One region of the Ahrensia sp. 13_GOM-1096m genome, then DNA from elsewhere that is predicted to be linked to it. Evidence: riboswitches for the same ligand, from Rfam matches in the RefSeq annotation. Region 1 holds a riboswitch; each other region holds the start of a gene.

Region 1 (10,789 bases):
TCATTTCATCTAACGTTTCGGCCTTGATCACACCCAATGACCATGCACGCGCATAGTGCACAAGATACACATAGTCTTGGATCAAATAGTGAAGGAATGAAACGCGCGGCAAACTACCATCACGCAACCCCTCTACAAAATCGTGATTGATATAATCATGCCAGCTCTGCCCTGCTCCGGCACGCCAGACAGCGAATGTTTTTCCATAATCAGGATGTGTCATTGCGCGGTCACATCGATTGCAATCGCCTCTACTGGATTTTGCGATGGAATAAGACCTGCTTCATTCAAAAATGCTTCAAACTTGGCATAGCGGCCAGCATCCATAGCAGCGGGACGCTTGGAAAAACGCGGCCAAGTATCTGTCCATGCAAGCTTGTTCAACTCGTCTTGTAATTCGGTTGATGTGCTGGAAAAAACTTCCCAACTTTCCTGCGGATGATTGGTGATATATTGCGTGGCCTTCTCGGTTGCTGAAAGAAAGCGTGCAATCATTTCCTTATCCATCGTGTCTGAATTCGCAACATAGATAAGCTCGTCATAAGGCGGCACACCTTCTTCTTCGACATAGAAACATTTGCCTTCTACGCCTTCAATATTCATCTGGTTAAGTTCAAAATTTCGATACGCTCCAATCACAGCGTCAACCTGTTTGGACATGAGCGCTGGTGACAATGAAAAGTTCACATTGACCAGTTCAACGTCCTTCAAAGTCAAACCGTGATTTTTTAAAACAGTACCAAGTATGGCCTCTTCAACACCAGCAACGGAAGTTCCAATTTTCTTGCCCTTCAAATCCGCAGGTGTTTTAATCGGGCCGTCCTTGAGAACAAGCAAACAATTGAGCGGTGTGGCAACCAATGTGCCAACCCGCTTTAGCGGCAAACCTTCATGTATCTGAATGTGTAATTGCGGCTGATAAGAAACCGCAAGATCGCCTTTTCCTGCCGCTACTAATTTAGGCGGATCGGAAGGATCAGCAGGCGCGATGATTTCCACCTCTAAATCTTGCTCTGCAAAATACCCCTTTTCTTGCGCAACAATAATGGGTCCATGATCAGGGTTTACAAACCAGTCGAGTAAAAGGGTCATCTGATCTGCTGCGATTGCAGGAGAAGTCAGCATTGCAATTGCCATCGTCAAAGCGGTTCGTTTCATCATTAAGACCTTTCAAGTTCGGGCATATCGCCCATTGCAATTAAAGAAATGGGACCATCCCAATATGTTTTTAGGTGTGTTGCTGCCTGCCAAGAACGAAGTCCTGACCTGCAAATTAAAACAGCGCGCTGGCCTGTATCAGGCATCGGTTTTGCGGTTGGAAAATCGCTGACCTTCATGCGCCGCGCCGCAGGATGAACAAGCGCGGGCGCTTCTGCCTCGTCTCGTAACTCGATCACCCAGTCCGACGGCTGAATTTCATCATCGGCAATAAATGCAAATGATCCGCTTTCAGGTTCCGGCGCATTGTCAAAACGAAATCCATTGCTGCGCATTGTTCGCAGATCATGGGTAACAAGTTGGCCAAGCGGTGAAGGCTCTAATCCCAATAGAACAGACAGTGCCATTTGTGCTTGTGCCGCCCCCAAAAGGCCAACAACTGGCCCCATGACACCAGCCGTGGCGCATGTCGCCGCGCGAGCTGGTAAATCTGGAAATACGGCACGTAAGGATGGCGCAGAGCCACAAAACCCGCCGACATATCCAGATAAACCAAGCGCTGACGCCGTAATAAATGGCGTTGCTGTAGCCTTACAAAAATCTGACAAAATATAGCTGACAGCAAAACTATCGGCGCAATCTACCACCAATGACGCCTCGCTAATTAGCACCTTTGCATTCTTCGGCGTGAGGCGTTCGCACACCGGCATGATGGTGCAATCAGAATTCAAGCCTGCCAGACTTTGCGCCGCAATTTGAGCTTTGAGCATTCCAATATCGGCTTCGCGAAACAGCGTTTGCCTGTGCAAATTTGAAACCGAAACAATATCGCTATCAACGAGGATCAAGCGCCCAACGCCAGCCGCTGCGAGATATTGTGCGACGGGACAGCCAAGCCCGCCAACCCCAACAATCAGGACAGTTGCTTTGCCAATAGCAGCCTGACCTTGAGCGCCGACTTCTGGCAATATTTCCTGACGCGCATAGCGGCTCATCGTGTCGCCTCCAGCCAAGCTTTGACACGCGCTTCAGGGTCTTCGTTCAAAGTAATATCTGTCACGGCAGAAACGACATCCGCGCCCGCTTCAAAAGCGCCTGCCGCCCGCTCAATATTCATACCGCCAATCGCAATCAAAGGCGTTTGGCCAATCAGTCCGCGCCATTTGGTGAGTTTTTCAACGCCCTGCTCATGCCATTTCATCTTTTTCAAAATGGTTGGGTAAATGGGGCCAAGCGCAATATAATCAGGCTCTAGCGCTAATGCGCGATCAAGCTCAGCACGATCATGCGTACTGATACCAATGCGCAAACCAGCAGCGCGGATGGCCTTAATATCAGCACCCTCTAAATCCTCTTGGCCTAGATGAATAAAATCGCATTTCTCTTCTATGGCGATTTGCCAATAATCATTCACGACCAACGTGCAATTGTGCTGTTTGCAAAGATCGCGTGCACGACGAATCTCATCACGCAGCACATCATCGGGCATGTCTTTTATACGAAGCTGCACGAGCTTGATGCCAAGTGGTAAAAGCCGTTCGAGCCATTTTGCATTGTCAAAGATTGGGTAAAATCGATCAAGCTTCATATTAAAAAAGCCTTTCCAAGTATGGGCGTGGAAGGTGCTGCCATATCGCGCGGTTCCATGGGATCGGCCTTAGCCGCCAATTGTCCCGCATGAACGGCCCCCGCAAAGGCTTCAGCCATAGCTGCTGGGTCACCTGCTTTCGCCACAGCCGTGTTCAGCAATACCGCATCAAAACCCATTTCCATTGCTTGCGCTGCCTGTGACGGCAGGCCCAACCCCGCATCAATAACCAGCGGAACATCAGGAAAATGTGCGCGCATGGAGCGCAAACCATATGGATTATTAAGGCCCAAGCCCGAACCAATTGGCGCGCCCCAGGGCATCAAAACTTCGCAGCCAACATTCAATAATTTATCAGCGACAACGAGATCTTCAGTCGTGTAAGGAAACACGTTAAAGCCGTCTTCGCTCAAAATACGCGCCGCTTCGACCAGCCCGAAAACATCTGGCTGGAGCGTATCTTCTTCGCCGATGACTTCCAGCTTAATCCATTTTGTGTCGAAGACTTCGCGTGCCATATGCGCCGTTGTGACAGCCTCTTTCACGCTGTGGCAGCCAGCCGTATTAGGCAACACATGAACATTTAGATCGCGGATGATGGCCCAAAAATCCTGCCCTGCACGATCTTGACCGCTTTCACGGCGCAGAGAAACGGTCGCAACCGATGCGCCGCTGCGTTTGAAGGCATCCATCATAATCGCAGGCGACGGATATTGCGCCGTGCCGAGCATAAGTCCGGTTGTTAAACTGGTGCCATAAAAATCGCGCATGCTCAGCCTCCTTGCATCGGGGCAAGCACTTCAATCAGATCGCCTTCATCAAGAATTTGGGCACTGCGAAGCGCTGCTGGTACAAACTGACCATTGACAGCCGTTGCCACTTTCGCCTCAGCAAAACCTTGCTCATCAAGAAGTGCGGCCAGTGTCGTCACGTCCGTATCAATTGCGATACCGTTAAGCTGAAGTTTCATCCATCATCTCCGGTCTTGTGTTGTCAAAAATCATTTCGGCGACCATTCGCGCCATTGCGGGTGCGAGCAAAAAGCCATGACGGAAAAGCCCGTTTGCACGGATCAAATTTCCATTGCGGCGAATACGCGGTAAATTATCAGGAAAAGCCGGACGCGCATCGACGCCGATTTCCAAGACTTCAGCTTCGCCAAAAGCTGGGTTCAATGCATAGGCAGCACTGAGTAATTCAAGCAATGAACGCGCCGTAACATGTGATTTTTGGCTGCTCTCAATCATCGTTGCGCCAAGCATAAAAATACCGTCGCCGCGTGGGACGACATAAAGCGGGATACGTGGGTGAAGCAGTCGCACGGGTCTGTTGAGCGTAACATCCTTGCAAGAAAGAATGAGCATCTCGCCTTTAACACCACGCAAATCAGTGATCGTGTCGCGTGCCTGAAATCCGCGGCAATCCACAGTCAAACCGCCTCTGGCATAAACTTCTGGATCAGCATCAGCGGTTTCAAATGTCACACCGTCAGCGATTAAACCGTCACGCAGATGGCTAAGCGCCAAGCGTGGTGATAAATGCGCTTCATCTTTAAACAAAAGGCCCGTGTTAAAGCGGCCAGCCAAGTCTGGCTCAAGTGCATCAATGTCAGCGCCTGAAATCGTTTCAAAATTGCTTGTTCTTCGGCCAAACCGTATTAGCTCGGCTTTGTCACGTGTGGGCGAGATAACCAGCGTGCCGCAGCGATTAACAGCGTGGGTTTTTGCATCCCACCAATCCGCCGCCTCTTGCCCAAGCCGTACAGCCGGTTCTTCAGCGCTTTCACCTTCGCAAAAAGGTGCAAGCATACCGCCTGCCCACCATGAGCAAGCATGCGGTCCAAGCGCGCCGTGCCGATCAATAACGCGCACATCGGCGCTGCGATCACGTAAACTGCGCGCGACGCATAGCCCAGCAACACCGCCGCCTATGATGGTGATTTGGGTCATGTCCACATCGCAGAAAAGTGATGAACTGGGCCGTGCCCTGCGCCAACATCTAATGTGTCAGCAGCACAAATCGATGCGTGCAAATAATCATGTGCGCGCTGAACAGCCGCAACCATTTCCTCGCCATGTGCCAAATGCGCAGCAATCGCAGCTGAATATGTGCAGCCTGTACCATGCGTATTCTTCGTGTTGATACGCGGAGCCGTGAAGCTTGTAACAACGCCGCTTTTATCGACAAGAACATCGGTGCAAATGCCGCCATCAGCATGGCCACCTTTCAGCAACACAGCTTTAGGACCGAGCTGCAATAGCGCTCTGGCCTGCGCGATTATCTCATCATTTGAATTTGCAACATCGCAATTAAGCAATCGTGCAGCTTCAGGAAGGTTCGGTGTTAAAAGATCAGCGCGCGGAAGGATTTCTGCGAGTAAAGCGCTGATCGCTTTATCTTGCAAAAGCATATCACCGGACTTTGCAATCATCACCGGATCAACGACGATCTTTCCGTCATAGGTTTTCAGCGCATTGGAAACAGCAGAAATAATCGGCGCCGAAAACAACATGCCGAGCTTGATTGCATCGACTGAAATGTCGGACAGAACCGCAGAGATTTGCGCCGCGACAATGTCAGTAGGCACTTCATGAACAGCCATAACGGATGTTGTGTTCTGCGCCGTGATCGCAGTTATGGCGCTCGCGCCATAGGCCTTATTGGCACTAAAGGCTTTCAAATCGGCCTGAATGCCTGCGCCGCCGCCACTATCGGAGCCAGCAATTGTCAGTGCAATTGGTATTCTTTTCAACGCAATCATGCCTCCACAAAGGGGCAAAACGGCGAGAAAAGGAGATTGGTCGCAATAAGTTTTGCGATTTACCCGTTCCCTACGCCGGCATTGCCCGGATCAGGTTCGACGGGTCGGTGCAAGCACCTCTCAGCCCTAATGGGCCCCCCGACGGATAAATCGTCTGTAACTTATATTTTTTAGATGCGCAACTTAAAGAAGTGCTTCAAGCAGTGCGCGTGTATTTTCAGCAGTCATTTCAATTGGGTTGCCACCTGTACTTGGATCGCGCAGCGCATCAGCAGTCAAACGATCAAGGTCAGGGTCTTTAACGCCAAGCGCCGTCAAGGTTTTTGGAATTTGCATCGACGCGTTGAGTTCATCAACATAGGCGCAAAAACCATCAAAGCCGCCTTCAATTCCCAGATATGCGGAGGCCGCATTAAATCTATCTGAAATAGCGCTTTTGTTAAACTGCAACACTGCAGGCATACAAACCGCATTGGTTGTGCCGTGGTGCGTGTGGTGCAATGCGCCAATCGGGTGACTAAGCGCGTGGATTGCTCCAAGCCCCTTTTGGAAAGCCGTTGCCCCCATTGCAGCAGCAGACATCATATGCGCACGCGCTTCAATGTCACTGCCATCCGCATAGGCGCGCGGCAAATATTCTTTTACAAGCCGCATGCCTTCAAGCGCCATGCCTTGGCTCATTGGGTGGTAGTGCGGGCTGGAGTAAGCTTCGACACAATGCGCAAAAGCATCAAGGCCCGTACCAGCCGTGATGAATTTCGGCATACCGACCGTCAATTCCGGATCGCAAATCACAGTCACAGGAAGCATTTTCGGATGGAAAATGATCTTCTTTTCATGCGTTTCAGAATTGGTGATCACGCTCGCACGGCCAACTTCAGACCCTGTTCCAGCCGTTGTTGGTATAGCGATTACAGGTGCGATAGCGCTTGCATCTGCACGCGTCCACCAGTCGCCAACATCTTCAAAATCCCAAAGCGGACGCGTCTGACCAGCCATAAAAGCAATAACTTTTGCAAGGTCCAAACCAGAGCCGCCGCCAAATGCGATAACACCGTCAAAACCACCATCGCGGTAAATCTTGACGCCGTCTGCAGCATTCAAGTCTGTCGGGTTTGCATCAACCTCGGAAAACATCGCGCGGCCCAAACCACCCGCTTCCATAAGGTCGAGCGTCTTGGATGTAATATCCATGGACGCCAAGCCTTTGTCCGTTACCAAAAGCGGCTTTGAAATACCCGCTGCAATACATGCATCGGCGACTTCTGAAATCCGGCCTGCGCCAAATCGAATGGCTGTCGGATATGACCAATTAGCAGTCAAGTTCATGTTAGTTTGCTTTCTTCAAATGGTAAGATTTTGGTCTGGTCAAATTGTGATAACCGATTACGGAAAGCCCGCCGCCGCGGCCTGTATCCTTGCAGCCGGTCCAGCAAAGCGCTGGGTCAAGATAGTCACAACGGTTCATGAAAACGGTGCCCGTTTCAATGCGGCGGCCAATTTTCAAAGCGCGGTCGATATCTGCGGTCCAAAGCGATGCGGTTAAGCCGTAATCGCTGTCATTCATCAACGCGATAGCTTCTTCATCGTCTTTGACTTTCATGATGCCAACAACAGGACCGAAGCTTTCCTCGCGCATCACGCGCATATCATGGTTCACATTGGTCAAAATTTGCGGTGTCAAATAGGCCCCGCCATCATCTTCCGCAAAGGTTTCAATATGCGCAATCGCGCCTGCCTCAATTGCTTCAGCAGTTTGCGCACGAACTTCTTGCGCAAAACGTACATGCGCCATTGGCCCCATCGTGGTTTCTTTGTCTAGCGGATTGCCAAGCTTATAGCCCTTAACAATGGCGACCGCTTTTTCTACGAAAGCATCATAGAGAGATTCGACCACATAAATGCGTTCAATGCCGCAGCAACATTGACCAGCGTTAAACATTGCGCCGTCAATCAGCGTATCAACAGCACTGTCGAGATCTGCATCTTCCATCACATAGCCTGGGTCTTTGCCTCCAAGCTCAAGCCCAACACCGGTAAATGTTCCAGCAGCAGCTTTTTCCATGGCTTTGCCGCCACCGACAGAACCTGTAAAATTGACAAAGCCAAAGCTGCGCTCAGCAATAAGCGCCGACGTTGTATCATGGTCAAGAAACACGTTTTGGAATATTTCTTCAGGAATACCAACAGAGTGAAACGCTTTTGCCATGCGTTCGCCCACAAGCAGCGTTTGCGTCGCATGCTTAAGCACAACACTATTGCCTGCAATCAAAGCAGGCGCGACCGTGTTAATCGCCGTCATATAAGGATAATTCCAAGGCGCAACGACAAGCACAACGCCATGCGGTTCACGCGCGATCAAACGGCGAAACTGCGCATCATCCGCAATTTCAATATCCGCCAATGCTTCACTAGCAATTTTCGCCATATATTTTGCGCGCTCTTCAAAGCCGCCAAATTCGCCGCCATAGCGCACAGGACGGCCCATTTGATGGGCAAGTTCTGGCACGATTTCATCATTCATTGCACCAACGGCGGCAACGCCTGCCAGCACCAAATCAATACGCTCTTGCAAGGGACGTTTTGCCCATTCAAGCTGAGCAGATTTGGCCTTTGCAACAGCATCACGCGCTTCAGCACTGCTTAACACCGGACGTTCGGCATAAACCGAACCGTCAATCGGCGAAATACACTTCAATAGTTTTGTCATTATTTACGCTCTTTCAAATCCACGTGCGATTTCATAATCGGTGACGACCCGATCAAATTCTTCCTGCTCCCAAGTCGCTGCGCGTACATAATGATCAACCACATCATCCCCCATTGCCTCACGCAGCATTTTGGAACTGCGCAGCGTTTCAGCAGAATCACGTAGCGATGTCGGCAGCGTCTTAGCCTTGTTGTCTTTATAGATATCGCCTTTGCTTGGCGGCGCGAGTTCTAACTTGTCTTCCAACCCTTTAATACCAGCAGCAATAATGGCGGCAATCGCCAAATAAGGGTTGATATCTGAGCCACCAATACGGCACTCAATACGAACTGCCTTTGAACCAACGCCGCAAAGACGGAACCCTGCCGTGCGATTATCAATCGACCAGATAATTTTTGTTGGCGCAAATGTGCCAGCAGAAAAGCGCTTATAGGAATTGATGTAAGGCGCAAGAAAATAAGTCATGTCAGGCGCATATTTGAGCATGCCGGCAACGTAATGGCGCATGGTTTGCGACATTGTATGGTCGCCATCCTTGTCAAAGAACACAGCCTCGCCGTCCTTCGTCCAAAGCGACATATGCACATGAGAGGATGAACCAACGCGCTCATGATGCCATTTAGGCAAAAAGCTTGCTGCATGTCCTTGCTGCCAAGCAATTTCCTTGGTCGCATGTTTAGCGATTGTGTGAAATTCGGCGCAATCCATCGCATCTGAATAGCGAATATTAAGCTCTTCTTGGCCAGCCTCAGCCTCGCCCTTCGAGTTCTCGATGGGAATACCAGCATTATAAAGATGATTACGCAGCGGACGCATAACCACCTCTTCACGCGTGGTCTGCATAATATTGTAATCTTCATTATAGCCACTAATTGGCTCTAAATCACGAAATCCGCTTTTGCGAATTTCTTCAAAACTTTTTTCAAAAAGGAAGAATTCAAGTTCCGTCGCGGCTTTGGCTTCAAACCCAAGCTCAGCAAGGCGCGCGACTTGTTTCTTCAAAATTGCACGCGGCGAATGCGGAACTTCCTTATGTGTGTTGTGATCAAGCACATCACAGAGCACCATCGCCGTTCCTTCAAGCCAAGGCATTGGACGGATCGTCTCAAGGTCAGGCTGCATGACATAATCGCCATAACCGCTTTCCCAACTGGTCGACGCGTATCCGCTTGGCGTGGCCATTTCCAAATCTGTGGCCAGCAAATAGTTACAGCAGTGAGTTTCCTTGTAGGCACTGTCTACAAAGTTTTGCGCGTGAAATCTTTTACCCATTAGGCGGCCCTGCATATCAACAAGGCAAACAAGAACTGTATCAATCTCACCCGATGATACTTTTTGTTTTAGCGCATCAAACGACATCGTACCTGCCATGAAAGTTCTCTTCTCTGTAAGTAACTATTTTCACATTAAACCAGCGCCGAAATTCGGCGCTGGCTTTATTTAAGTCCCAGCTAAAGCTTAGCTGTAGCGGTATGGACGTCCCGCTTTTTTCATGTCGTTATTATATTTGCGGAAAATCTCGACAACCTTTGCTTTCGTTGGCGATTCTGCGGCAATTTCATCCCAGAATTTAACAGCTGCATCTTCCACTGTCGCCCATTCCTCATCTGGAATAGTTGTCAGTTTCAGCTTATCGCCATTCACACGAAGATCGGATTCACCGCCCCAATACCACCACTGACGATAGTAATGGCTTTGCTCCATACAAACAGTCAGAAGTTCTTTCAGATTGTCCGGTAGTTCATTCCAACGGTCCATATTGGCAAAGAAATGGCCAATCCAAGCACCCGAAATGTTGTTGGTCAGGAAGTAGTTTGTCACATCTGCCCAGCCAACTGTGTAGTCTTCGGTAATGCCAGACCAAGCAATGCCGTCAAGTTCACCAGTTTGAACAGCAGTTTCAATATCTTCCCAAGGAAGCGTTACAGGCACAACACCAAACTGGCTCAAGAAACGGCCAGCTGTTGGGAATGTAAAGATACGCTTGCCTTTAAGATCGGCCAATGAATTGATCGGGTCTTTTGTGGCAAAGTGACATGGATCCCATGCACCAGCTGAAATGTGTTTCACGCCAACAGCGGCATATTCTTCATCCCAGATTTCTTTCAACCCATACTGGTTAAACAATACCGGAACATCCAGCGAATAACGGCTGCCGAACGGGAAGTAACCGCCAAAAACAGTAACCTCGGTTGGTGAAGCCATTGAGTCATCATCAGACTGAACTGCATCAATTGTGCCGCGTTGCAAAGCTTGGAAAAGCTCGCCCGTTGGAACCAATTGGTCGGCATAAAAAAGTTCAATTTCCATCTGATCGCCGGCGATTTTGTTGAATGTATCAATCGCTGGTTTGATAACGTGCTCACCCAATGCACTGCCTGCATAAGTTTGCATACGCCATTTGATTTTTGATTGTGCAATGGCAGGTGTTGCCAATGCAGCGGCTGGTGCAGCCAATGCCGCACCCTTAATAAATGTACGTCTTGTCGTCATGGTACTCTCCTCGGTTTCAGCTCTATTTAAAAAACAGTTGCCGCCTCTTTGCGAGGTTCTTGTTATTTCCCGTATACGT
Region 2 (10,789 bases), on a different contig from region 1:
TGGAACGGCTACGATACGGCCGCCAGAAACATTTGAAAGTCCTTCAAGAAAATGCGGGCGGGTTTCGGCTTGTGCGTTCAGCCAGCGTGAACCAACGCCAGTTGCAATACAGCCAAAGGCTTTGCCTGCTGCAATTTCAGGGCGCAGATGCGATGAGCCGTCTTCACGCTGCATGGCAATGGTTGCGCCGCCAGCATCCAGAACCACCACGGTGAGTGGCTTCAGGCCAAGCTCTTTGCCTTTTGCAAGCGCATCAGTGATGATTTTGTTTGCGTTTGAAAGTGTCAGTTTTGCCATTGTGGCCCCATCTATATGTTATGTGCAAATGATCAGCCCTTGGTAAAGGCTAATATGAAAGCTACGTCACGGGCTTTATTGGCGAAACTGTTTATCCAAAGTGAGCGGTATTGTTAATTGCCCATTTGGTCGAGCTTGCGCTGCATTTCTGCAATCTGGTCTTTCATGCTCTTTAAGTCGTCGCTGTTTTCAGCTTTTGCTTCAGGCGCGCTTTCCGGCTGATCGCCGCCTGGGATAAACGGGTTAAACATGCGCATGGCTTTTTGGTAAATTTCCATATTGCGCTGTGTTTGTTCTTTCATCATCTCTTGGCTTGAGGCGATCACATCGATGGGTGACTTGCCGACCATGGATGTAATTTGCTCACGCATCTGCGCTTGTTCGTTTGCAAAGGCCGCCATGGAATGTTCCAAATAGCTTGGGACTACCATTTGCATTTGATCGCCATAAAACGAGATGAGCTGGCGTAAAACGGAGACAGGCAGCATGGTTTGGCCTGTTTTGGCTTCTTGCTCGAAAATGATTTGCGTTAAAACCGAATGGGTAATGTCTTCGCCTGATTTTGCATCTTGAACGGTAAACTGTTCGTCGTTCTTGACCATTGTTGCTAGGTCTTCAAGCGTTACATAGGAGCTCGTACCTGTATTATAGAGGCGTCTATTGGCATATTTTTTAATGATCGTTGTGTCAGTTTTCTTGGCCATTAGACCTCCTTTTACGCAGTACATAAGACAATCAGCTGCGCATGAATGTAACACTGACAAACTAACGCGGTATTCGGCAGTTTTCCAAGTCTTTTCTTATTGTCAAATTTTCAAAAAGAACGCGCAAACATTGGCGCAAGGGTGTAACTTGATCTGAAAGGGGTTTGACTTAGATAATCAAGCTTGCTTGAAAGAATAATGTTCCATCGCCGATTGGACTTAAAATAGCTCCGGTAGAACTGCCAATCGGCAGGCCTGTCATGGAGTGTGAAAGGGAAAAATATGCAACCTATCGTTATCGCAAGCGCAGCGCGCACACCTGTCGGATCATTTCTTGGTGCTTTTGCCAATGTTCCTGCCCATGAACTGGGCGCAGCGGCCATTAAAGGCGCGCTTGAGCGTGCTGGTGTTGACCCTAAAGATGTTGACGAAGTCATCATGGGTCAGATTTTGACAGCAGGCGCGGGCCAAAACCCAGCGCGAATCGCGGCTATGGCTGCGGGCATTCCTCAAGAAGCTACAGCATGGGGTTTGAACCAATTGTGTGGTTCTGGTCTACGTGCCGTTGCAATTGGTATGCAGCAGATCGCATCAGGCGACGCAAATATTATCGTGGCCGGTGGTCAGGAAAGCATGTCTATGGCGCCGCACTGCCAGCATTTGCGCGGCGGCGTGAAAATGGGCGACTTCAAAATGGTTGATACGATGTTGAAAGACGGTTTGACCGATGCTTTCAACGGCTATCACATGGGTAACACAGCTGAAAATGTTGCCAAGAAATGGCAGCTCTCGCGCCTTGATCAAGATACTTTTGCTGCTGCGTCACAAAATAAAGCTGAAGCTGCACGCAAGGCTGGCAAGTTCAAAGATGAGATCGTGCCGTTCACCGTGAAAACCCGCAAGGGCGAAACAATTGTTGAGGAAGACGAGTACATCAAAGAAGGTGTGACGGTTGAAGGTATTTCCAAGCTACGCCCTGCCTTTGATAAGGATGGCACGGTAACAGCTGCGAACGCATCAGGCATTAATGACGGCGCTGCGGTGACCGTATTGATGAGCCAAGCAGAAGCAGAAAAGCGCGGCATCAAACCGCTTGCGCGTATTGTTTCATGGGCAACAGCTGGTGTTGATCCTGCAATCATGGGCACGGGTCCAATTCCTGCATCACGCAAAGCGCTTGAAAAAGCGGGTTGGACTGTTGCCGATCTTGATCTTGTTGAAGCCAATGAAGCTTTTGCGGCGCAGGCTTGTGCCGTTAATAAGGACATGGGCTGGAGCGAAGATATCGTCAACGTCAATGGCGGTGCGATTGCTATTGGACATCCGGTCGGTGCTTCTGGCGCACGTGTTCTCAACACTTTGCTTTTTGAAATGCAGCGACGCGATGCCAAAAAAGGCCTTGCAACTTTATGCATTGGCGGCGGAATGGGTGTTGCCCTCTGCGTAGAGCGTGACTAACCTCATATTTGTAAGGCGGCTTACGGGCCGCCTTTTTTGAGGATAATAACGCTGGAGGAGCAGACTATGGCACGAGTAGCACTGGTAACGGGTGGCACCCGCGGAATTGGAGAGGCAATTTCGAAAGCACTGAAGGCTGAAGGTTATAATGTTGCGGCGACTTATGCTGGCAATGATGAGAAGGCGGCGGCATTTACTAAAGAAACTGGGATTAAAACCTATAAATGGAATGTCGCTGATTATGCCGAATCCAAAGCAGGCATAGAAAAGGTTGAGGCTGAAATCGGCCCGATTGACATCGTTGTTGCCAATGCTGGCATCACACGCGATGCGCCTTTCCATAAGATGTCTCCTGACCAGTGGAAAGAAGTGATCGACACCAATCTGACTGGTGTATTCAATACTGTTCATCCGGTTTGGCCGGGCATGCGCGAGCGTAAATTTGGCCGCGTTATCGTTATTTCTTCGATCAATGGTCAAAAAGGACAATTTGGTCAGGTCAATTATGCTGCAACAAAAGCAGGTGATCTGGGTATCGTGAAGTCATTGGCGCAAGAAGGTGCACGTGCTGGCATTACAGCCAATGCGGTTTGCCCAGGCTATATCGGCACTGAAATGGTGCGTGCTATCCCTGAAGAAGTGCTGAACTCCAAGATTATTCCGCAAATTCCAGCTGGCCGCTTGGGTGAGCCAGAGGAAATTGCACGCTGCGTCGCGTTTTTAGCTTCTGATGATTCCGGCTTCATCAATGGTTCGACCATCTCGGCGAACGGTGCGCAGTTCTTCGTTTAATAAAGCCCGTATGCTTATTTATGAAAACGGCTCGTTAAAATGCGGGCCGTTTTTTGTTACCGATTAAGCAACGGCTTCTTTGAGCGGATATGCGGGTTCATGCAGGCCCAGTTGGCGCGCTTCCCGAATGTCACTTAAGAGATCGCGGTCTGCAGCTTTAAAAAGCTGATCGGGATTATCGAGCACAAAATAGATCGGTTGGTGGATATCAATTCGGTACGGTGTTCGCAAAATGTCGATAACATCGAAGGGCTTGCGAATAGCGGTCTCATCGCTGACAGAACAAATCAATTCTGTTGGCGACGATGCAAGACCGGAACCCAATGCTTTGATCTGACCATCTTGGCGGATTAAGCCAAATTCGATGGTGAACCAATAAAGGCGTATCAGCCAAGAATAATCGGACTTGTCACATTCAAGCCCTGTTTTACCAATGGCTTCGGAAAACTTTGCAAAGCGCTCATCGGTAAGTAGTGGTGTGTGGCCATATATTTCATGAAAAATGTCTGGCTCTTCGATGTAGTTGAAGTCTTCTCGGCTACGGATAAATGACGCTGCGGGAAATGTTCGATTGGCGAGCATTGAGAAGAATTGAGAAAAGCCAATTAGCGCTGGAACGGGCTCCACGCTCCATCCTGTTAGCGCTTGAAGCTGCCTAGAAACATCAACACATTGCGGCACGCGGTCTTTTGGCAGATTTAGTTTTTCTTGACCTGCCAAATATTCTTTTGCGGAGTATTTTTTGATGTTTTGCTCTTGCTGGGCAACAAGATCGCGCCACACAGCATCGTCTTGGCTTGTGTAATCTATTCGGCCTTCCGCATCAGCGATTTTAGCAACATATTTTGTTGATTTAGGCATGTCTCACCTCCCATGGTTTAGGTTAGAATTGCATGGCATTGCAATAAATTATGTTCTATTTTGATGCTACAGATCATAATCTGGGTAAATTTTTTCTGATGTGTGTGAAAGTAGGTGAATTATGCTTGATAATTTTGAGAGGCTAATCTTAAAGTTTTTGCAGCAAAATGGACGCGCCAGCACGCAAGAACTTTCAGATGCGGTGGGACTATCGCCATCGCCCTGTTGGCGGCGGATGAAGAAGCTGGAAGATGAGGGCTATATCACGCGCTATGCTGCCATTGTGGACGGCAAAAAATTAGGCCTGCATGCGCTGGCTTATGTGCATGTATCGCTTATGGATCACAGTGAGGCATCCATCGATTTATTTAATAATTTCATTGATGGTGCAGAAGAAATTATCGAATGCGCTTCGATCACGGGCGAGTTTGATTTCGTGCTCAAAGTGGCCGCGACAGACCCAGAAGATCTTGAACGCTTTATCATGAAGCGCATTAACCGTCTTGGCGTGGTGCGCACGACAACAACCAACTTTATCTTGCGCCAAAGCAAGGTTGCCGGTGCGCTGCCGGTTGCGCTCAAGTGCTAATTGTTGCTGCTTTTTAGCTGTTGTTTAAGTCTAAACAATCATGCGGTTTAAGACGGGTTTTTCAGCCCGCCTTAAATTACTTATTTTGTTTCTAGCAATGCTTTATAGATGATTCCGCCAATAGCGGCGCCAGCTATTGGAGCCACCCAGAACATCCATAATTGCCCAACGGCCCAACCGCCGTCAGCAAAAAATGCTACTGCGGTCGACCGCGCAGGGTTCACAGACGTATTGCTGATTGGAATAGAAATCAAATGAATGAGAGTTAAGCCTAGGCCAATAGCAATAGGGGCAAAACCAGCAGATGCAGATTTTGCAGTTGAGCCAAGAATAATGATCAAAAACATTGCAGTCAGCAACATTTCGGCGATGAGAACCGAAACCATGGAGTAGCCACCAGGGGAATGTTCGCCATAGCCGTTGGCTGCAAAACCGCCCGCTGCAAAGCCTTCTTGGCCGCTTGCAATGAGGTAAAGCATAACGCCGGCTGCAAGGCCGCCGACAACTTGCGCAATAATATAAGCCGGTAGCTCTTTGGCACTGAAGCGTCCGCCGAACACCAAGCCGATGGAGACCGCAGGATTAAAGTGCCCCCCAGAAATGCCTCCAACGGCATATGCCATAGTCAAAACGGTCAGACCAAATGCCAGCGCAACCCCAAGAAACCCGATTCCAACATCGGCTATGCCCGCGGCATAAATGGCGCTGCCGCAACCACCGAACACCAGCCAGAATGTACCGAAGAATTCTGCTGATACTTTTTTCATTGTAGACATGTATAAATCCTATAATAAAACACAGATAGTTTCTGCACATGTATAATGTAAATTGTTACTTGGTTTTACAATCCTTAAAATCATTCTTTAAAGTATTACGCCTTTAACCTTCGAGTTCTTCGCGTAGCATTTCCAGTTCCAGCCATTCTTCTTCCATGGCTGTGTGGCTGTTTTGCAAAGCCTCAAGTTCCTTGGCTGCTTTGCTGAACCCTTCTGCGTCTTTGGCGAAAAAGGCAGGGTCAGCCATCTTGGTTTCAAGCTGAGCCACCTTCTTGGTAATCTCATCCATTTTGGCAGGCAGCGTTTCCAACGCGTATTTCTGCTTATAGGAAAGCTTGCCTTTTGCATTGGCGGTTGTTGGCTTTGATTGCGCCGACTTTTCAGATTTGGCGTCTTTTTTCGCTGGCGCGTTTGCTGCTTTTATTTCTTTAATCTGCGCCTGCATGTCGGTGTAGCCGCCAGCATAAGCGATCCAGCGGCCTGTATTTTCTGCATCGGGCGCAATAATCGCATTAACGGTTTTATCGAGGAAATCACGGTCGTGGCTGACAAGTAGAACGGTGCCTTTGAAGTCGGCAATCATTTCCTGCAGCAGGTCCAATGTTTCCATATCAAGATCGTTGGTTGGTTCGTCGAGAACCAGCAAATTGTTTGAGCGTGCGAGCAATTTGGCTAAAATCAGCCGTGCTTTCTCGCCGCCCGACAATTCTCTGACCGGTGTGCGGGCTTGTTCAGGCTTGAAAAGAAAATCTTTCATGTAGGACGACACATGTTTTTCTTCGCCATTGACGACGAGCGTTTGTCCGCGTCCATCGGTTAGAAAGTTTTCGAGCGTTTCATCCGGCTTGAGCGCATCACGGCGTTGATCCAGCATCGCAATATCAAGATTGGTGCCGTGGCGAACGCTGCCGCTATCGGGTTCCAGTTCACCAATTAGCATTTTGATTAATGTTGTTTTGCCTGCACCATTGGGGCCAACAAGGCCGATACAATCACCGCGATGCACACGCAATGAAAAGTCTTTAACCAACGTGCGATTGCCATAGGATTTGGCGATGTTGTCGGCTTCAATGACCAGCTTGCCGCTGGTGCGTACATCGCTTGTTTCTAGCTTGGCATTGCCTTCGGCACGTTGATGATTTCTGAAAGCTGATTTTAGTTCTGATAATTCACCCAAGCGGCGCATATTGCGTTTGCGGCGACCTGATACGCCGTGCGTTACCCAATGTTCTTCGCGCACAATTTTGCGGCCAAGCTTGTGAAGCTCTTGTTCTTCTTCTTCTAAAAGTTTGTCGCGCCAATCTTCAAATTGTGAAAAGCCCGCGCTGTTTTCCCGTAAGCGTCCACGGTCAAGCCACAGAGTTTTACGGGTAATGTTTTGTAAAAAACGCCTATCGTGTGAAATCAATACGATGGCAGATTTTGAGCGTTGTAGCTCGGATTCCAGCCATTCAATAACGGGCAGGTCAAGGTGGTTGGTCGGCTCGTCTAAAAGCAGAATATCAGGTGAAGGGGCTAAAGTGCGCGCAAGCGCTGCGCGCCGCGCCTCGCCGCCAGAAAGCCCTTGGGGCGATCTGGTTTCATCCAGCCCAAGTTCTGTTGCCAAATAGCTGGCACGGTGTGGATCATCCATTGGGCCAAGGCCCTTTGAGATATACTCACCAACCGTTGCATAATCCGCCATATCTGGGGCTTGCGCTAAATAACGCACGGTGGCGTTACGATCTGATGTGACATCACCATCGCTCGCATCAGTAATGCCTGCGGCGATTTTTAAAAGAGTTGATTTGCCGGAGCCGTTGCGCCCGATAAGCGCTATTCGGTCTCCTGTATGCACGGAAAAGCTTGCCTCTTCGATGAGCGGTTTGCCACCGAAAGTCAGTAATATATTTTCCAAGCGCAGTAGGGGCGGGGAGATTGCCATAATAACCTTTGTCGTTTCTTCGATCAGGCTTTGGCGGTTTCAAGCGCTGAAATCAAGGCCAATAAAAAGCCCGCCAAAAGACGGGCTTTCAAATTCAATTATTTTTAGATCAGCAACGTGCTTTGTAGTAACCACCACGGCCGTTTGAATAATAGCACTGGCTTGAACCTTGTGCTACGCGGCCGATAACGACGCCAGCTGCTGCGCCTGCTGCTGCAGAAAGCAATACTGCTTCAGTGTTGCCACCAGCAATAAGGGCCGCACCAGTACCGACAATAGCGCCTGCACCGCCTGCGCGAAGATCAGAGTTTGTGCAGCCTGTTGCGACTACGCCTGCCATTGCGAGTGCTGCGATTGTTGCTGTAATTTTCTTCATGGATATGCTCCCGAGTTAATAGGGTCAGAAAAGCAGAACTATGTCTCATTTTTCTGACAGGTTGTAGATGTTCCCTTCCACTACAATCATAAACTATGCTTATTTTGAACTAAGGCAAGAGCATAGCCGTCAACCAGCTTAATTTTTGTTTTGCCGTTTGACATATTTGACAGCGTATGGGTTGAGCCCAGCGCAATATTTTCATCACGTAGCGGCCACTTTACACCTGAGACGGTGAGGCCGGTTAGCGCACTAAAGGGGATGACTGAAAATGTCGTGTCCGGCGCACAATGTAGCGCCAATTCACGGTTTGGAAGCAGCGGAAAAGCCGTTTCATCACCTCTGGTTAGATAAAATGCGATATCAGGATTATCCAGAGCGTATTTCAATGCACCCAATAATATAAAAAGCACATGGTCTGTTCGTTTGCCGCCAAGTGCGCCGCAAATGGTGATCGTTTGCGGTTTGCGGGCAATAGCTAGATCAAGAGCAAGCTCGCCATCGGATTGGTTCTTATTGGAAGAGTGAGGCACTTTTTCAACGGATTGATAATCATCAAAAAATTCAGAAGTGCTGGAATCAAAATCACCGATCCAGATATCTGGCATTAAGCCAAGAGGCTTTGCGTGGGCAATGCCACCATCGGCAGCCACGACATAGCTGTTTTTGACGCGCTCTTTTAGGTCGTCATCGACCTGTAAGGTGCCGCCTAAAAGGATCGTAATTGAGCTGGAATTACACATTGCCCAGTCATAAGCATTGGCAAATTACAGCGCAATAGCGAAGCTTGGCGCTCTTGCCGCGTTTTTATACAAATGCTATTGCGGAACTTGTCTAACGGGGTGCCATAATGGCTGAGAGGTAATCCGACCCGTAGAACCTGATCCGGTTAACACCGGCGGAGGGATTAGGCGCACGGTTTTGGAATTCCCCTTAAACGTTGTGTTTGTCCCTTGTTTAAAACAAGGAGAGAAGCTTTGAGAAAATCCATCCTATTGGGCACTTTGCTGAGCAGTGTTGTCGCGACGCATGCGCATGCGCAGGACGTCACTATCTATACCTATGAGAGCTTTACAGCTGAATGGGGTCCGGGCCCGCAAGTTGAAAAAGCATTTGAAGCAAAGTGCGGCTGTGACGTAACATTTGTTTCTGCCGCCGATGGTGTCGCACTGCTCAACCGATTGCGGCTGGAAGGTGGAAACACCGATGCTGATTTGGTGCTGGGTATAGACCAAAACCTGATTGCGGAAGCCAAAGCCGAAGGCTTTTTTGCACCGCACGGCATGGACATTGAGGCGGCGGCCGTTCCTGGCGGTTGGAATGATGATGTTTTCGTGCCTTATGATTATGGTTATTTCGCCATTGTTTATGACACGCAAAAGATTGCTACGCCGCCTTCCAGCATGGAAGAGCTTTTAAACGGCGATGCTTCCAACAAGATTGCAATTCAAGATCCGCGCACATCAACACCGGGCCTTGGTTTGATGTTATGGATTAAGAAATTATATGGCGATGATGCACCGGAGGCCTATGCCAAATTAAATGATCGCATTTTGACGATCACGCCGGGTTGGTCAGAAGCTTATGGGCTGTTCACAGATGGCGAAGTGCCAATGGTTCTGTCTTATACGACATCGCCGGCCTACCACATGATTGCCGAAGACAATGATCGATATCAGGCGGCGGCTTTTTCTGAAGGCCATTACATGCAAATAGAAGTGGCAGGCTTGACGAAAAAAGGCGCTGAAAACCCGAAGGCGAAAGAGTTTTTATCCTTCGTCGTTAGCCCAGAATTCCAAGACATTATTCCTGAAACAAACTGGATGCTTCCTGCTGCTGCGACATCAAAGCCGCTTAATCCGGTTTTTGATAAGCTCGTTCAGCCAGACAATGCGCTGCTTTATTCATCAGATGACGTTGCTTTGAACCGTAAAGACTGGGTTGCTGAATGGCTTGAAGTTATGAGCCGGTAACAAGGTTTGAAATATACAAAACCATACCAAGGATTAGGGCTTGCGATTCCGCCGCTGGCCCTTTTTCTGTTGGCAGCATTGGCGCTAGGCGCCATTATTGCGCTGGTTGTTTTTGCGGCTCTTGGCGGCTCACAGGTTGATGTAATTGATATTGCAACAGACACTGTTGTCTGGCGTATCATTCGTTTTACACTTTGGCAGGCGGCACTATCGACGTTGTTGTCGGCACTGTTTGCCATTCCTGTCGGGTTTTTGCTGTTTGAGTATAAGCATTTTTATGGCCGTGAATTGCTGCTCCGCCTGTTTGCGATACCGCTTGTTTTGCCGCAAATCGTAGCGGTTTTAGCAATCGTATCACTTTACGGAAATCAAGGTTTTGTCACGCAAGCGCTCAAGCAGGCAGGATTGCCTATCGGCACGATCTATGGACTGTCCGGCATTTTAATCGCGCATGTGTTTTTCAATATGCCGCTTGTCGCGCGTGTTATTCTTGGCGCTCTTAATGCTATGCCTGCGGAGTATGAACGCTTGTCGCATCAGCTTAATATGGGGCCGCTACAGCGCCTTCGCCATATTTGTTGGCCTTATATGCGCCCTGCATTGTTTAACGCGTCGGCGTTGGTATTCATGCTGTGCGTTACCTCTTTCACCGTGGTGCTAACGCTGGGCGGCGGTCCGCGTGCCACAACGCTGGAAGTCGGTATTTATCAGGCGCTGACATTTGATTTTGATATTCCGCGCGCTGTGGTTTTAACCGTCATGCAACTCGCACTGACCGCCTTTTCTGTCTATATGTTTGCCCGCGCTGGCGGCAATATTGATGCTGGCATGACGCTTGAACGCACGCGTCCTTTGCTGATCAAACATAAGGCAAGCCAAGTCATCTTGGCGGTGATTGTGCTTGGCGTGGCGGCACTGTTTGTTGCGTCGCCATTTATTGCGATCTTTGCAAAAGGCATTGCTGCCGACCTTATTAAATTGCTTGGCCAAGCGGCGGTTCAAAAAGCCATTATGACAAGCTTTGTGCTGGGCGCTCTTG
Region 3 (10,789 bases), on a different contig from region 1:
CATGTTGATTGATTGATCTAAATGTACAAACCTCTGGACTTCGCTTCACGGTTACATACGATGCGAAAAACGGAGGATGACAATGCCAAATTCTAAGCCAGATAATCCGCGCGGTGAACTGACAATCCGAACACTCGCCATGCCGGGCGACACCAATGCTGCCGGCGATATTTTCGGCGGCTGGGTGATGGCACAAATGGATTTGGCATGCGGTATTCGCGGCGCAGAACGCGCGGGCGGGCGCATTGTAACCGCCGCAGTCAACGAAATGTCGTTTGCCAGCCCTGTTAAAGTGGGCGACACGCTTTCAATCTATTCGGACATTGAAAAAATCGGCAATAGCTCAATGGTTTTATACATTGAGGCGTGGGCGCAGCGTTATCTAACAGATGTCAGCGAACGGGTGACTTTCGCACGCTTTACCATGGTGGCGATTGATACAAACGGCAAACCAACCAAAATTCCGCCCTTACCGAAGTAACGGCCTATCCCACGATATGAGATAACCACCCCATCCAGCAATCACATGCTGCAATAGGTCTTTGAACGTTGGCGTATATCGAAGTGGAAATGGTCATGGTGATCGCGGTCGCCCGGTCCAAGCACCGTACCAAACCGGTCACACGCCTGCCCGCGCACAGATTTCAAAAAGCTCTTCTCACGCCAAGCAAAAAAGGCTGGCTTGGCAACTTTAATCACGCGGCCGTTTTTCAGTTTAAACGAACCAATATCCACCGCATTGCCTTTGGAATGTTCCGACCATTTGTCTGTGCGTGCAATCTGACGGCATGAATAAGACGACATCTGCCTAATCTCGGCAATACCTGAAAGATAGCGTGAGCGTGCAGTTGGGCCAGCATCGCGTTGCAACCATTGCGCCATAGCAAGCGCTGCTTGACAGTTCAATTTCGCAGCAGGCTTAAGCGCAACACCGCGCGCCAAAGCGCTCACCTCAACAGGATGCTCAATACCGCAACTGGCATTATCGTAAATTCTTGGAATATCTTGGAATGTCACACCCATACGCTTAAGCGCAATGCGGCATTGCTGTTCCTCGGCAGGCAAACCAGTGTTCTGCCGATTACCAAAGCCTGGAATACCCAAACGCGGAAAAGAAAATATCGAACTGGTCTTCGTTGATTGGTCCACGCCAGCACTTGGCGTCGGCACACCGTCCACCCAGCTTGCCCCCGTGCCGCAAGCAGCAAGGATTCCTGATGTGATAATCAAGCTTAAGAAAGTCACACTTTTTTTGCGTGGCAAAGACATAGCCGCTTCATCCATTCGGTTTTTAGGCAATCGCCTAATGTGAGTCCCCGAACAGATTGTACGGCCCGTTGGTGAACGCGCCGTGTGCAAACTTGGTAAAGAAAGTGTTACATAACCCAAAAGGGGCCACTTGAGGTCAGACCCGACTTGGTTCTTTGCCGACTTCATAAGCAGCGTTGAAGAAATCGAGCTCCAGCGACACAGTCCTTAAGAAAAAGTCGCGGGAGATTTCCGGAGCCGCTGGCCCTATCCTATCGAGCTCGGCGCGCAAGAACGCGACGAACGCCTGAAACTCAGGGTTGTCGTGGAGAGTGATCCACTCGGCATGTACAAAATTTTCCGGCAGTGCCTTTGGCGCGCGTGATGCCCAATCGTAATACAACCCCTCGACGACGTTCAGAACAGAGAGCACCGCCGCATAAGAGCGGGTCGCAGCGGCCTCCCTCATGATCGATTGGAAGCCTTTTGTCGGCTCGCCATCAGGGGTGGCCGCCCGGTCCTCATCTGTCACACTTAGCGCCTCGAAAGCTCGTAGAAAATAGGTGTTTTCCTCGCCAGCCACCATGCCAGCGAAACGGCCGAAGCGAAGTCGTGCCTCAAACGTATCGGCCGAAGCTATCGCCGCACCGAGCAGCGTCAAAAAGCTGTCGAGGAAACGGTGATCCTGCACAAGATAGGAGGTCATCACTTTGTTAGAGATGGTCCCAGCGAACAGTTCGCTGACAAACCGGTGCTGAACGGCCATCGTCCAGGTTGGTTCACTGGCCTGTTTGAGAATTTCGGTGAAACGTTCGGTCATGGTGCTGCCCTTTCGTGGCTGACAGCGAGACCGCAAGCTATTGGCATAGGTCGGCCTCGCAAAGAGGCCGGCAAAGGGCAGGCGCATATTCCCATCCCTTCGCCGGCATGATCCGGATCAGGTTCGAAGGGTCACCGCGCTGCTTGCGCGAGCGGTCTCTCAGCCTCTTGTCGGGGCTCCCCTTGGTTAGTCAACCGATAACCGGAAGCTTTCCCGCCGTCAACGTTTCTGCCAGACGTATTGCCGAAATAACCAAAAGGGGCCATAAGGCCCCTCATATTCATGCAGTTTGGGTATGATTATTCAACCAGTGATGCGGTTTGCAAATATTCGTCCGGCGTTTGAAGGCTGGCTAAAGCACGCAGCGTATAGCTTGTTGTCACGTTCCAATCATTAAGCTGCACACTGCGTGCATCAATAACGATTTCTTCGTTCAAACGGCCCTCACCGCCCGGTGTAATAAACAATGTTTCAATGTCACCATTGGGCGCCATGACAGCATCTGAAACATAACCAGCCACTTGGCCATCGGCGGTTTCAACAGTCATGCCCATCCAAGCATCATTGAGCGGATGTTCTTCAATCATCGCCTCATCAAAGCTTTCAGAATAAGCGCTTTCGCCTTCAACGGCATAAGCATTGGATAAATCATCAGCCTGTGCAACGCCAAGCGAACCCACAATAAAGGTGCTTGAAACCAAAGCCGCTTGCAAAAATGCAGCAAGGCCAGTTTTGCGTTTTGACGCTTCAATAATTTTAAGGTCTGTAAACATCCTCTTATCCAATTCTTGTTTGCTCACTTCTGTGTTGAGCTTGTTGAATTTATCTGCGGCATTTACCGCTTTCTTGCTATATAAGCGCGCGAACCCCCATATTGGTTCCATAACGAACCGTTAACTTTTTAGGGTCTGCAATGGTGTTAATAGCCGGAATTGGTTTTTTGCTTATATTGGCTGCAATTTATGCGCCCCAATATTGGGTAAAGCACACAATGGAAAAGCACAGTGAACCACGGGCTGACTTCCCCGGCACTGGAGGCGAACTTGCGCGTCACCTGTTAGAAACATTTGAGGTGGAAAATGTTCGCGTTGAAGAAACGGAGCACGGCGACCATTATGACCCGCAAGACCGTGTTGTGCGCCTGTCATCAAAGAACTTTCATGACCCAAGCCTGACCGCTATTGCTGTGGCTGCACATGAGGTCGGCCATGCCATTCAGCATCACCGCGATGAGCGCGGCCTTAAAAATCGCCACCGATTGGTTAGCATAGCCATGGTGACCGATAAGATCGCAGGCATATTCTTTATTGCTGCGCCTGTACTCTTTGTCATTGTGCGCGCACCTGCCGCAATATTTGCAATGATTGCACTTGGCATAATGCTCTTGGCCGTGCGCGTTCTAGTGCATCTTTTCACCCTGCCTGTTGAATATGATGCCAGCTTCAACAAAGCGCTGCCGATTTTAAAACAGGGCGGGTATTTGCAAGGCGAAGATCTAGCAGTCGCCCAATCTGTGCTAAAAGCAGCCGCTTTAACCTATGTTGCAGGCGCGTTAATGAGCCTGTTGAACCTAGCCCGGTGGATTAGGCTCCTGCGATAATTACGCAGGCACAAATTTGAGCGCGACACCGTTCAAGCAGTGGCGCAATCCCGTTGGTTCCGGTCCATCATCGAAAATGTGGCCCAAATGGCCTTCGCAGCGGCGGCAATGCACTTCTGTGCGCGTGGAGAAAAACGAGCTGTCTTCTTTGGTGCGAACCGCATCATCAATATTGTCGTAAAAACTCGGCCAGCCTGTGCCGCTGTCATATTTTGTTTCGGATGCATAAGTTGGTAAATCGCACCCTGCGCAATGAAATGTGCCAGCGCGTTTTTCATCATTGAGCGGACTTGTAAATGCGCGCTCGGTGTCCTCTTCACGAAGAACGCCATATTGAGTTTCAGATAATATCGCACGCCATTCTTCAGCCGTTTTGGTGACCTCATAGGTCATGTCACCAGCTTCAGGCGGGTATTTTCCCGTGGCAGCTTTCGTCGAAACGATACCAGCGCCAAGCATCGCGATATTCGCGCCTATTATAGAGCTGTATTTTAAAAAGCTTCTGCGTTGCATGACGATCTCCTCAATTGTTTATAGTCTAACTTTAAGTTTGGTCCAAAGCGCGTTTGCATTTTCATAAAAAAGCCCCCAACCCTAAGGTTGAGGGCAATTTTCGATGTGTCCGAAGTCACTTCGAACAACATGCAACCCTGCTATTAGCTTGCAGGTAGAAGAACTTTGTCAATCACGTGAATGACACCATTTGACTGGTCAACATCAGCGATTGTTACGTTAGCAACATTGCCTTGACCGTCTTCGATCATCACTTTGTCACCTTCATATTTGACAGTAAATTCACAGCCGCCAACTGTTTTAACAGTATGAGCACCGCCATCATCGTCGATCATTTTTGTGATGTCTTTTGACATCGCGTCCGCAGCAACAACATGACAAGTCAGAATTTTTGTAAGCTGATCTTTGTTTTCAGGCTTCAAAAGAGTTTCAACTGTACCTTCTGGCAAAGCTGCAAATGCATCATTCGTTGGTGCAAACACTGTGAACGGGCCTTCACCTGAAAGCGTTTCAACAAGGCCAGCAGCTTTAACAGCAGCAACCAATGTTGTGTGGTCTTTTGAGTTAACAGCATTTTCAATGATGTTTTTGTCTGCAAACATTGGCGCGCCGCCAACTTCTGGGTTCATCGCAAATGCAGTGGAAGCCGATGCTGCAACGATCAAAGCTGCAACGCTTGTTTTTAATGTCGTGAATTTCATTTTATAACTCCTCTAAAATCATGCTTTGTGCATGTTCAAAAGTAGTCACGCGGCAGCGTCTGATTTAGTTTCACTAAATACAAAAAAACCGCCGAAAATTTTCGGCGGCTTCTTTTGAATGGATTTTAAAGGCGCTTATTGAGCGCTAATAACGCTCATTACCAATTTGTCGTCAACTTTGATTGGACCATCTTCTTTAGCGCCAAGCGTATATTCAAAAACACCTGTTTTCATGCCGCCAGCTTCAGAGTGAACCATCAACATCAGCTTGTCGCCAGAGGCAACTTCCTCAGTCAAAATTGCAGTCACATCCATGTTCATGCCTTCTTTGATTGGCGCATAGCCAACAACTGGGCCAGGTTTCATGGTGTCATCTGTACGGTGAACAACAAGCCAGCCATTTTCGCCAGCCGTAATTTCTGCTGCCGTCACAGTGCCGCCTGAAACATCTTGGTCCGAGGCTGTTACGCCCAGTGATGCGTGAGCAGCTGCGAATGCACCTGTGGCAATGGCCGCAGATGCAATTGTAGTTGTGATAAATGATGTAAGTTTAGTCATTGGAAACTCCCTTTGTGCATGTTCAAAAGCAGTCACGGAGCAGCCCGACAAATAGTTTCACGCATCAGCAATTAAATTTGCTGAACAGGTCCTGCAGCAAGCAAAGCGCCCGTTGGTTTGCCTGTGGCCGAACCGCCATCTGGCTCATCGGTAATCGCAAGCACCGCCTCAGAAGACATCGCAGCCTGAAGTTCCTCAGGCACATCGACTTCATAAATTGCGTCTGTCGGCAGAACACCCAAAGACACAGGATCTTGCGTGCCAGCAATGATCCATAATTCGAAGTCACGGCTTTCAGCCGCTTCACCAGCCGTGCGCTTTAAACGCAGTTTCTTGGCGCTATCATCATAATAGGCAACAAGGCGAAGGTCGGAATTTTCACCGGCCATTTGCGCCACAAACACATTGCCACCATCACGTTGCGGCGGCGAAATAACATTATTCGCATAAAGACCGCCAACAACGATAAGTCCTGCCAGTGATGCAACAGAAAGCCCGCGCCAGAAACCGAGCGAACGCCACCAACCAGCTTCAGTGCTCGCCGATGTGAAAAGACGGCTTTCCAATTTTCGCAGCACAGACGCAGGCGCCTCAACAGGTTCAACCTCGTCTGCAAGCGTTACAAATTGAGAGTTCCACCAGGCAACACGGTTGCGCAAATTGGCTTCTGTAACAATGCGCTTTTCCAATGAAACGCGCTCGCCATGAGGAAGCGTGCCAAGCGCATATTCTGCCGCGAGCATCTCGTCCTTCTCATCTATGGTCACTTGCGAACTCATTGTTCCAAACATTCCCTTAAGCTGATGAGACTCCGGCGTAGCCAAGTCCGCATCGTGTTTATTGGCACGCTAAATCGCTCTGCCAACTCGTCATAACTATAACCTTCAACATAGGCCCCGCGCACAGCAAGAGCCTTCTGCTCGTCTAATTCTTGCAAGCAGCTGTCAATGCGCTTGCCCTCGGAGGTATTGATTGCCTCCTGTTCAGGCGTCTTGCTATCGTCAGACACGTCAAACGCATCATCAATATCAATGGCAATCGGTTTACGCGCTCTGATGACATCAATTGCGTGGTTTCTTGCGACCACAACAAGCCATGACATCGGGCTGTACTGATTGACAGCGAACTTGTCTGCATTGTTCCAGATTTTAACATAAATCTCTTGCAATGCGTCTTCCGCTTCGGCCCTGTTATTTAAGATACGCAGCACGACACCAAAAAGTTTCGCAGAGGTCAAACTATATAGCTGTGTAAATGAGGCGCGGTTTCTCAGCGCGCATTGCGAGATCAAATTTCCAATATCGTCGGACATGCTTCAATCCCTCCCGATGGCAACAATGCACCGTGCCAGTTAAACAAGCACGACTTCATGGTCATATTACGCTTAAGGCAGCATATCAGATTGAAAATATTATAAATTAATATTTGCATCACCGCTTATAGCTGCCAATCTGGGTGCCGCATCAATCAAAAGCCTATTCAATAGCAACGCTGCGAACAGGTGCCTGAAACTGGGAAAATGTGCCGTAAAGTTCATCGCCATTGGCAGTGGTGCGAAAAACACCTGTCGATTTTACCAAAACTTGCGGCCCATCTGTTGGCAATAAACGCAGAACAAACCGAAAGCCGGACTTATTGGCAATCGCTTCTTCAACACATTGCATCACCAACTCACGGTCTTCTGGGTGATAAGCATTAACCGCCGACACCAAATCCACCGGACCTGCTGTAGGCGACATGCCGTGAATGAGATAAACATCGCGGGTCCAATAAGTAAGACCAGTCGCAATATCCAAGCGCCATGCACCATAAGGGTCAAAACTGCTTAAGGGGTCGAGTAATGAAATACCTTTAAGCCCGATTGCGGCGAGGTCCTGTGAAGATTTTTCTACTTCACCAATTTGCATTGCAAGTGCCATTGATGACCTCCTAACTATTTAAGTAACCCCATACGCATCGCTTTACTAACAGCGTGCGCACGGTTTTGTGCGTTTAGTTTTTGACAAATCGAGCCAAGATAATGGTTGATTGTATGTTCCGAAATATCGAGAATTGATGCAATTTCAGCGCTGGTTTTGCCTGCCGCCGTCCATGTAAGACACTCTGCTTCGCGCGGTGATAGCGCCATGTCAGATGTGCTTTTTTTAATTTCAAATTGCTTCAGCTTGGCGAAAATGGATTGCGAGAGAAAATTAAGCGTCAGCATTTCGGCCATCGATAAAGCATCGCGTTTGCCTGAAAACGAAACCGCGCCTAATTCACCCGCTGCTGTGTGAACGGAAAAATAAACGCCCATCTCCAAGCCGAAATCTCTGAACAATTCGACCGCAGCATTGGCTTTTTCACCTTCGGCGCGTTCAACGTTAATCGCGTCAAGTTCCCATACAATAGGTTCTACGCTGGATTTCAAACGGGCAATGATGGGGCTTTTTTTGAGCAAGCCCAATTCATCATAGGCGTTGACGAGTTCCGGCGGCCAGTTGGAGACAACAGACAAATCAGAAAGGTTTTGCTGCGCATCCGTGGGAATGTTGATGGATGAAAAATGTGTAAAATCATATTCTACGCAAATCGAGCGTAGCAACCGAAAAACATCATACGATGTTTGGCAGCCAGCGATCAGCGGAAGGAAATTGGTTCCTTCAGACGTCGGCGCAGGCGCTGCTTGTTTAATCGGAACCATTGAGTAACCCAGAACAAATTTCGCTTGTGGCGCAGAAGAAACCACGCCGCGAAATTGTTCTATCTTAAAAAAATTAAGAAAATGACAAAACCGGCCCGCGCTCATAGGCACGATCCGTTTCAATCATAGATACCCAAGGCGCAACAGCGCCATTTTGATCTCATATCCTGTATTGCGGCGGTTTGTTCCGCCTTTGCAATTCAGGTTTGCCGGATAACCAGCCTTTTACTCACTCAATTCATGGAAGCTTTCTGCGAAGCTTTCTCATCATGCTATGGAATTTAGCAATTGGGTCTTAAATCCAAGTATGCCGCGCCAACACAATACGAGGGGTAAGTATTATGGGGCTATTTTTGACCACCATATTTTAACGATACGCTAACCACGCCCAATCAAGGCGTGATAAAACTGCTTTAATCACAAGCAAATGAAACAACCTTCAATCAGCAAAAATTCAAACCTGAAATTTACGCCTCGGCAGGCAGCTCATCGCAGCCAATCATCCAGCGCACACCAAACTTGTCACGCAACGTACCAAACCCAGCACTCCAGAAAGTCGCGGCCCAAGGCATCGTAATGTCAGCGCCATCGGCCAATTTATCATAGATAGCCTTAGCTTCATTGGCCGTTGAAAAATTCAGCATCACCGACGCGCCATCCATTTGTGCGCTGGTCTCCATGAGGTTATCCGAAGCCATGATCGTATCATCGCCAATTTTCAATTTGGCGTGCATAATCCAATTCTTCTTGTCCTCTGGCACACCAAATTCAGGATCTGGCGGCATATCAGCACCAAGCATTTTATCTTCAATCGTGGCACCAAGCACTTGCTCATAAAAGATAAGCGCTTCGGCACAATTTCCGTTGAAAAATAGATAGGGTATAATCTGCATGATCTTCTCCCAAAATTGAGAGAGAATTGTAGCATGATTAAGGAAAATTGCGTGGCTTAAATAGCTAAATCAAATGGCAAATCAGCTATATCGCGCAAACGATTGCCATCTAGCATCGAGCTCAATATGTCATATGCAGAGTCATCTTTCTTAACTGCTTCTATCAATTCAGTAAGAGCAAAATGATAAACACAATCTAACTCACCTGTTCCGAAGGCCAGTGAAGCTATACGTCCAGGTGTTGGTTCACCTGTAATGACGACAACATGCGGAACACGCCCTTTTCTATTTTTCATGAGGTTTAGGGCTTCGGTTCGAGCGTTTTGTGCTCGATCGCTACGAATAGTCCATTTACAAGAAATAGTTGCGTGAAGCAGCATAAGGGAATTATTAACAGCTCTAAACGGCGTGCGCCTTGCATTCTCAAAATCAAGGCCGCTGGTAACACTCGATCCAATTCGCTCATCCGGTTCTGGTTGTCTCGCAACCAAAACGTCGGGCTTAATCAAATAGTCTGAACCAATCGCGGCCTTCAAGCGAGGGTTTTCACGGGAAAGTTCTTCCAGCGAGGCCAAATGGGCGAATTGCTCAAAATAAGCCAATCCATTCCCGCCCTGAATCCCATCACAACCTATTATCCATTTCCCAGGCCTAACAGCGTCCAAATGCTTAAATGCAGCACTCAAATAAGCCGCGCATATTTGTTCAAACTTTGCTCCTGCGGTTTGACCAGATAATTTGATTTCATCTGCAGCAACATTTTGTGAAAGTTGTGCGTAAATGGCAGAGGCCAAACGAACACTTGGTCTACTGCTCTTATCCGCGTTGCTGACAACGCCTTGGTTCACAGAGAGAACGCCACTACTCAACAAAGTAGAATGAAATGCTTTTCTAAGATTAGCTTGATGCGACAAACTCATTCTGCAGCCACTAATTGTTGTCCAGCGTACTCTCCAATAGTAGAAGCGATCAGACTAGCAACTCCTTTGGCAAATGGCGGAGGAAAAGCATTGCCGACTTGGCGATAAGAATTGGTCTTTTTGCCATAAAACTCCCAAGTGTCGGGAAACCCTTGAATTCTTGCTGCCATGCGAACAGTTAGGCGCGGCATACCAAAATGATCAGCATCAGGACTGTCATCTGCTATTGTTCGGCCTTCAACACCCAATTCAGCCCAAGCTTGACGAGCGCGTGTAGGACCAAGGTCAGGTCCACCATGTCTTTTAGAGCCTCCGACAAGAGTTGGAGCAATTTTATTAGCCTTTTCTTTCCATGAAGAAGCGCCATTCCAACCGTTTTTCTTCATCAAATCATGAAGAACCTCTCCCACAGTTTTCGGTTTGATAGGCTTAATATCTATAACAAAATCAGCAGCCAAATGATTTTTCAAAGCAATCATAACAACGCGCGGACGCAATTGCGGCACTCCAAAATCACTTGCGTTTAATAACGTCCATTGAACACTGTAACCTTGCCTAATTAACCGCAACTCAATCTGTCTACGGTAGTTATCAAACGCCTTGTTCAGCATGCCTCGCACATTCTCAAACATGATAGCATTTGGCTGAACAATCTCGGCAATTTCAACGCCACGTGTAAAAAGATTTCGTTCATCTTTTTCACCCAATTGCTTTCCAGCGATGGAGAATGGTGGGCAAGGCAATCCTCCGGCGAGAAGATCCACGCCTTTAAACTGCGCGAAATCATAATCTTCAAACAGATCATGTTCGATAACGTTCCACTTGGGTCTATTTAAGCGAAGCGTCTGGCAGG

The links. A riboswitch is a leader RNA that binds a small molecule or an ion and turns the genes downstream of it on or off. The one in region 1 is predicted to bind thiamine pyrophosphate.
Region 2: linked by a shared signal. The riboswitch ahead of thiB (thiamine ABC transporter substrate binding subunit) and the one ahead of thiD (bifunctional hydroxymethylpyrimidine kinase/phosphomethylpyrimidine kinase) in region 1 are both predicted to bind thiamine pyrophosphate.
Region 3: linked by a shared signal. The riboswitch ahead of N530_RS0112580 (TenA family protein) and the one ahead of thiD (bifunctional hydroxymethylpyrimidine kinase/phosphomethylpyrimidine kinase) in region 1 are both predicted to bind thiamine pyrophosphate.

The regions. Positions count from the first base shown of each region.
Region 1 covers NZ_KK211156.1:369,653-380,441, reverse strand. The annotation lists gene tenA (thiaminase II) at 1-223, opposite strand, end outside; gene N530_RS0115625 (ABC transporter substrate-binding protein) at 220-1,158, opposite strand; gene N530_RS0115620 (HesA/MoeB/ThiF family protein) at 1,161-2,153, opposite strand; gene N530_RS0115615 (thiamine phosphate synthase) at 2,150-2,746, opposite strand; gene N530_RS0115610 (thiazole synthase) at 2,743-3,516, opposite strand; gene thiS (sulfur carrier protein ThiS) at 3,519-3,716, opposite strand; gene N530_RS0115600 (FAD-dependent oxidoreductase) at 3,700-4,695, opposite strand; gene thiD (bifunctional hydroxymethylpyrimidine kinase/phosphomethylpyrimidine kinase) at 4,692-5,507, opposite strand; TPP riboswitch at 5,558-5,658, opposite strand; gene N530_RS0115590 (iron-containing alcohol dehydrogenase) at 5,691-6,836, opposite strand; gene N530_RS0115585 (aldehyde dehydrogenase family protein) at 6,838-8,217, opposite strand; gene N530_RS0115580 (glutamine synthetase family protein) at 8,221-9,588, opposite strand; gene N530_RS0115575 (TRAP transporter substrate-binding protein) at 9,676-10,710, opposite strand; gene N530_RS0115570 (TRAP transporter large permease subunit) at 10,773-10,789, opposite strand, start outside.
Region 2 covers NZ_JIAX01000013.1:147,430-158,218, forward strand. The annotation lists gene N530_RS0111670 (heme-binding protein) at 1-297, opposite strand, end outside; gene phaR (polyhydroxyalkanoate synthesis repressor PhaR) at 411-1,001, opposite strand; gene N530_RS0111680 (acetyl-CoA C-acetyltransferase) at 1,284-2,459, shown strand; gene phbB (acetoacetyl-CoA reductase) at 2,526-3,251, shown strand; gene phhA (phenylalanine 4-monooxygenase) at 3,315-4,112, opposite strand; gene N530_RS0111695 (Lrp/AsnC family transcriptional regulator) at 4,234-4,701, shown strand; gene aqpZ (aquaporin Z) at 4,782-5,468, opposite strand; gene N530_RS0111705 (ABC-F family ATP-binding cassette domain-containing protein) at 5,581-7,395, opposite strand; gene N530_RS0111710 (hypothetical protein) at 7,511-7,777, opposite strand; gene N530_RS0111715 (thiamine diphosphokinase) at 7,864-8,520, opposite strand; TPP riboswitch at 8,606-8,701, shown strand; gene thiB (thiamine ABC transporter substrate binding subunit) at 8,755-9,750, shown strand; gene N530_RS0111725 (thiamine/thiamine pyrophosphate ABC transporter permease ThiP) at 9,757-10,789, shown strand, end outside.
Region 3 covers NZ_JIAX01000014.1:64,161-74,949, forward strand. The annotation lists gene N530_RS18110 (DUF1344 domain-containing protein) at 1-16, shown strand, start outside; gene N530_RS0112570 (acyl-CoA thioesterase) at 77-481, shown strand; gene N530_RS18115 (extensin family protein) at 523-1,269, opposite strand; gene N530_RS0112580 (TenA family protein) at 1,406-2,068, opposite strand; TPP riboswitch at 2,146-2,261, opposite strand; gene N530_RS0112585 (PRC-barrel domain-containing protein) at 2,368-2,841, opposite strand; gene N530_RS0112590 (zinc metallopeptidase) at 2,982-3,668, shown strand; gene msrB (peptide-methionine (R)-S-oxide reductase MsrB) at 3,669-4,181, opposite strand; gene N530_RS0112600 (fasciclin domain-containing protein) at 4,325-4,882, opposite strand; gene N530_RS0112605 (hypothetical protein) at 5,018-5,440, opposite strand; gene N530_RS0112610 (anti-sigma factor domain-containing protein) at 5,512-6,219, opposite strand; gene N530_RS0112615 (sigma-70 family RNA polymerase sigma factor) at 6,216-6,752, opposite strand; gene N530_RS0112620 (PAS domain-containing protein) at 6,916-7,359, opposite strand; gene N530_RS0112625 (LuxR family transcriptional regulator) at 7,374-8,123, opposite strand; gene N530_RS0112630 (VOC family protein) at 8,591-9,016, opposite strand; gene N530_RS0112635 (NgoMIV family type II restriction endonuclease) at 9,073-9,936, opposite strand; gene N530_RS0112640 (DNA cytosine methyltransferase) at 9,933-10,789, opposite strand, start outside.